Regions from separate parts of the Streptomyces sp. NPDC026062 genome, predicted to be linked through region 1. Evidence: riboswitches for the same ligand, from Rfam matches in the RefSeq annotation. Region 1 holds a riboswitch; the other holds the start of a gene.
The links. Region 1 has a riboswitch for S-adenosylmethionine ahead of thrC (threonine synthase). Riboswitches for the same ligand answer to the same signal wherever they lie in the genome.
Positions count from the first base shown of each region.

Region 2: linked by a shared signal. The riboswitch ahead of ACZ4LX_RS05015 (putative leader peptide) and the one ahead of thrC (threonine synthase) in region 1 are both predicted to bind S-adenosylmethionine.

Region 1 is NZ_JBVHOQ010000018.1:124,201-127,074, forward strand. Features, by position in the region: gene ACZ4LX_RS18605 (alpha,alpha-trehalose-phosphate synthase (UDP-forming)) at 1-230, opposite strand, end outside; gene ACZ4LX_RS18610 (glucosyl-3-phosphoglycerate synthase) at 284-1,243, opposite strand; SAM riboswitch class I at 1,396-1,522, shown strand; gene thrC (threonine synthase) at 1,540-2,850, shown strand.
Region 2 is NZ_JBVHOQ010000004.1:77,751-80,624, forward strand. Features, by position in the region: gene ACZ4LX_RS05010 (N-acetylmuramoyl-L-alanine amidase) at 1-470, shown strand, start outside; SAM riboswitch class IV at 723-867, shown strand; gene ACZ4LX_RS05015 (putative leader peptide) at 920-970, shown strand; gene ACZ4LX_RS05020 (glutathione S-transferase family protein) at 1,159-2,031, shown strand; gene ACZ4LX_RS05025 (helix-turn-helix domain-containing protein) at 2,042-2,632, opposite strand; gene ACZ4LX_RS05030 (benzoate/H(+) symporter BenE family transporter) at 2,813-2,874, shown strand, end outside.

The DNA of each region.
Region 1 (2,874 bases):
ATCCGGATGCCCGGTTCCCCGACCCCGCGCCGCACCGCCTCGCGGTCACCGTCCCCGAGGGCGGCGCAGACCCACATCTTGTCGTCCACCGCGCTCAGCCCGGAGACGAGCCCGCCCCCGCCGCGCCGCGAGTCGAGGGTGCCGTCCTCACGCAGCGTGTACGAGACCGGCCCGCGGTTCGACGCGACGAGGACCTGGGCAGCGGGCTGAGGGGCGTGCTCGGAGACCATGGGCGGAATCTAGCCCGATCACGAAGCGCCCAAACGTGCGAAGTCGGCCGGGGTCACGCCGCACGGCGTGAAAGGTACTCCTCGATCTCCAGCATCGGCGGCCGCTCCTCCGTGTCCACCGGGTACGTACGCGGGACGAACCCGTGCTCGCCGCGCTCGAACTGCGTCAGCGAGGGGCGGACCAGATGTCCCCTGGAGAGCCGCAGCTGGGCGGTGCGGTAGATGGCGGCGGCCATCCGTCCGAGCGCCTGGCCGTCCTGGTGGCGGTGGATCCTGACCCCGACGTCCACCTGCGCGAGCGCGTCCAGGCCGACCGTGTGCAGGGAGTCGACGAGCAGGCCCAGCTCCACTCCGTAACCGACCGGGAAGGGCAGCCGCTCCAGGAGCGAACGGCGTACCGCGTACTCGCCGCCCAGCGGCTGGACGAAGCCGGCCAGCTGCGGCCAGTGCAGATTGAGCAGCGGCCGGGCCACCAGCTCGGTCACCCGGCCGCCCTGCCCGGCCGTGCCGCCGAGCGGACGGTCGTACATCGCCTTGACGAACTGCACATCCGGATCGGTCAGCAGCGGGCCGACGATGCCGGAGACGAAGTCGGCCGAGAAGTCCTTCAGGTCCGCGTCGACGAAGCAGACGATGTCGCCGCTGGTCACCAGGAGTGACCGCCACAGCACCTCGCCCTTACCCGGGGTGGCGGGGATGCGGGGGAGGATCGCGTCGCGGTGGACGACCCGGGCGCCCGCCCGGCGGGCGACCTCGGCGGTGGCGTCCGTCGAGCCGGAGTCGATCACCACGAGCTCGTCCACCAGCCGGACCTTCTCCATGAGCTCGCGCCGGATCGTCGTGACGATGTCGCCGACCGTCTCCGCCTCGTTCAGCGCGGGCAGCACCACACTCACGCGCGGCCCCTGCACGCTGCTCCCGAAGCCGTTTCTCGCGTCCAGCAGAAGGTCCAGCGGACGGTCGGCGGCTGACCAGGAACGCCTGGTCAGCCAGCGTTCGACCTCTTCCAGCACGGTCGATACTCCCTGTATGTGATCCATCTCGCGGTACGGACGGCTATCTCAACAGTCCGGTGCTTCGGTTACAGTCTTGAACAACGCAGATGGCCGTCGCATGCCGGGGTCATCCGCCGATAAACGCCTGGATCCATGATCCAGTGCCACAGCGCTCATCCAGAGGGACAGAGGGAACGGCCCGTTGAAGTCCCGGCAACCCTCCCGCCGACCGCGAGGTCAGGTGGGGAAGGTGCCAATTCCGTCTCGTGACGAAATGCGTCGCGAGGAAGATGAGGAGAAAGGGCCTCGCCATCATGGCTGTTGAGACTGCCGCACCCGCCACATCTGCCGCAGCAAACGCCGAATCATCCGTGGACCTCGGTCCCGCCGCCGCGCTTTCCTGCCGCGAATGCGGAGAGCGATTCGCACTCGGTCCCATTTTCGCCTGCGCGTCCTGTTTCGGGCCGCTCGAAGTGGCGTACGACCTGCCGAGCGGCTCCCCGGACGAGCTGAGGAAGCGCATCGAGGCCGGCCCGAACAACATCTGGCGCTACGCGCCGCTGCTGCCGGTCCCGTCCGATGTCGCGGACAAGCCCAACATCAACCCCGGCTTCACCAAGCTGGTCAAGGCCGACAACCTCGCCCGCGAGCTGGGCGTCACCGGCGGTCTGTACGTCAAGGACGACTCCGGCAACCCGACGCACTCCTTCAAGGACCGCGTCGTCGCGATCGCCGTCGAGGCCGCCCGCGCCTTCGGATTCACCACTCTGTCCTGCTCCTCCACCGGCAACCTCGCCGGCGCCGTGGGCGCCGCCGCCGCCCGCGCCGGACTGCGCAGCTGCGTGTTCATCCCGCACGACCTGGAGCAGGGCAAGGTCGTCATGGCCGCGGTGTACGGCGGTGAGCTGGTCGGCATCGAGGGCAACTACGACGACGTCAACCGCTTCTGCTCCGAGCTCATCGGCGACCCGCTCGGCGAGGGCTGGGGCTTCGTCAACGTCAACCTGCGCCCGTACTACGGCGAGGGCTCCAAGACGCTCGCCTACGAGATCTGCGAGCAGCTCGGCTGGCGGCTCCCCGACCAGATCGTCATCCCGATCGCGTCCGGCTCCCAGCTCACCAAGATCGACAAGGGTCTCCAGGAGCTGATCAAGCTCGGCCTGGTCGAGGACAAGCCGTACAAGATCTTCGGCGCCCAGGCCGAGGGCTGCTCCCCGGTCTCCGCCGCCTTCAAGGCCGGTCATGACGTCGTCCGCCCGCAGAAGCCGAACACGATCGCCAAGTCCCTGGCGATCGGCAACCCGGCCGACGGCCCGTACGTCCTGGACATCGCCCGCCGCACCGGCGGCGCCGTCGAGGACGTCGACGACGAGCAGGTCGTCGACGCGATCAAGCTGCTGGCCCGCACCGAGGGCATCTTCGCCGAGACGGCGGGCGGGGTGACGGTCGGAGTGACGAAGAAGCTGATCGAGGCCGGTCTGCTGGACCCGTCGCTCACCACTGTCGTCCTGAACACCGGGGACGGCCTCAAGACACTGGACGCGGTGGCCGCCACCTCGCAGGCGAGCGCCACGATCCGCCCGAGTCTGGACGCCTTCCGCGCCGCCGGGCTCGCCACCGGCTGAGAAGCTTCCGACCACCCCGAGACT
Region 2 (2,874 bases), on a different contig from region 1:
TACCGGCCTCGGCGTCCAACTACACGGTATCGACGCGGCCTTCGGCCTATCCGGTGCAGTACGTGATCATCCATGTCACCCAGGAGACGTTCTCGGACACCGTGGCGATCTTCCAGAATCCGGCGAAGCAGGTGTCCGCGCACTATCTGGTGCGTTCCGGGGACGGGTACATCGACCAGTGCGTGCGGGAGAAGGACATCGCCTGGCATGCGGGGAACTGGGACTACAACACCCGTAGCATCGGCATCGAGCACGAGGGCTATGTGGACCAGCCCTCCTACTTCACCAACGCCATGTACGAGAAGTCCGCACTGCTGACGGCCTCGGTGTGCGACCGCTACGGCATCCCCAAGGACCGGGCGCACATCCTCGGCCACGTTCAGGTCCCGGGTACGGACCACACGGACCCGGGTCCCCACTGGGACTGGGTCCGCTACATCCGTCTGGTCAACCTGCTGAGCGCCGGCTGAACCACGCACGGTCGGCCGGACTCCACGCCCCGGGTGTACGCCGGGGGCGTGGACCGGCCGAATGGCCGCACCAGTGCTTCCAAGTCGCCCCGGGCGGGCGGCGGATCAGGAGCGGCCGAGCGGCAGCCGGGGCGGGCCGGCCGGAAAACGGGTGCCGTACCGGATCGGAAGGCAACGCCGGTGACCACCAGGCGAGACGGCCGGTCCCGCCTTCTTGACGGCACCACCGGGCGCACCGAGACTGACGTGGACGGTCACGATTGTCAGCGCTGCCCGTGCGGGGTCTCCCGCTCGTGCGGTGATCGGCCCCGGCCCGCTGGCAGGCAACCCTTCCACCGCGATGGGGTGCCCCGGGTGACGACCGGGTCCTGTCGCACCGACAGGGCAAGCGCGGTCTCGCGTCTCGCGAGCCCCGATGGCAGGACCGGTGGGAATTGCCCAGGAACGGCTTGACGAGGCGCTTGCACATCGATCTGTTGCGTGTCTCCAGCGCTTACTAGTCCACACGCAGGACCTGTCCCGGTCCGATCCGCCGGATTCCCTTTTTTCCGGTGTGATCGCTTCGGGACCCTTCGGGTCCTCCAGGTCCGGACCGGTACGCAAGCGCAGTCGTTCCGCATCCGGCCGCCGGCGCCCACGAGGTGACGGTGGCTTCGTCGTTCCCCCAGGGATCCCCACAGGGAGAGTCATGCCCGAGACAGCATCACGCGGTTCCATCACAGGCAAGTCACCGAATTGCGGCCCCGTTTCGTCCGCCGCCGCATCCCGCGCCGCAGGCCTTCGCCCCTCGTCGGGGGTCCGGTCCCCCCGCTTCCACAGCCGGATCGGCGTCGGGCTCGCCGGCGGGTTCTATCCCGCACCACACCGCTACGAACTGTTCCTGTCGGCGAGTTGTCCGCGCTCGCTGCGCATCTCCATCACACTCGATCTCCTCGGGCTGCGGGACTCGGTCACCACCACGCTCCTGACCCACCCGGCCGGGACGCCCGAGGCCTTCGCCTCGCTGCTCGGTGCGTACGAGGCCACGGTGCTCCACTACGACGGACCGCTGACGGCACCCGCGCTGCGCGACCGCTGGAGCGGCCGCATCGTCAGCAACCACACGCCCGGCATTCTGCGCGATCTCGCGGGTCTGCTGTCCGGGCACGACGAGTCACGCCCCTCCGCGCTCCACCCGCCGGCACTCGCCCGGGACGTCGAAGCCTTGCGTGAACTGCTGGACCGGAAGGTCACGCCGTCCGCCGCGCCCTCGGAGCGCTCGGCGGCACTCGGTCTGATGGAACAGAGTCTCTCCTTGCGGCCCTATGCGTTGGGCGCGGAGCTGACGGCCGCCGACGTGGACCTCTGGGTGGCGCTCGTCCGTCCGGGCCCGGCCGGTTGCCTGTCCGCGTATCCCCGGCTCCAGGAGTTCGTCCGACGCCTCGAAGGCCATCCCGCCTTCCCCCGCGCGGACGACATCGTGCTCGACGACGGCTCCGCGCTCCCGTGCGCGGACGATGCCGTGCCCGACGACCGCTCCGCGTTCTCGTGCGCGGACGATGCCGTGTCCGACGCGGCGTGAGCCCAGGCGTTCAGTCCGAGGCGCGAGCGGTTCCCCGGTCCACACCCTCCGCGGGCTCCCCCGCCGGGGGATAGCGGACGAAGAGGATGCCCTGCACGTCGCCGTCGGGCGCGCCGTAGACGTGGGGCGCGTCGGCCCGCCAGTGCGCGCAGGAACCGGGACCCGCGGTACTGGTGTCGTCCGGCGGGCCGACGACGGCGGTCCCGGCCAGCACCATCAGGCTCTCCCGGGTGCCCGGGACATGCCCCTGCGACTGCTGCACGGCGCCCGCCCTGATGCTGATGCGGAACACATCGGTGACCGCGGGCCCGTCCTCGTGCCGCTCCAGAAGGACAGCGGTGACGGCACTTCCCGAGACACCGGGGAGTGCCGGACCGGAGCCCCCTGCCGGGAGCGGGTCGCTCAGCACGGCGCTGAGCGGTAGACCGAGCGCCGTGGTGAGTGCGTACAGCGTCTCCAGGGTGGGATTCCTGGTGCCGCTCTCCAGCGCCGAGAGCGTGCCCTTGCCCACGCGGGAGCGCCTGGAGAGCTCCGAAAGGGACAGGTCCCGCTCGCGCCGCAGCGCTCGCAGCCTGCGCCCCACGTCCTCGTTCAGCCCCATCGGCCGTGCACCCGCTCCACTCTCCGGTTGACGGGCGTCGGCCCGCTTCTCTAGTGTTCCACATACAGAACGTTCCGTATACGGAACGCACCTTCACGGGCACGCCCCGTCAACCGCGGGCCATCGGTCCAGCCAGGGGCAGCACCCGGTCAGGCACATCGCAGGGGAAGTGGCTCACTCATGTTCGCGATCACCCGCATTCGCTCGATCGCGCCGCCCTCGGCCGTGGCCGCCGGACTGAT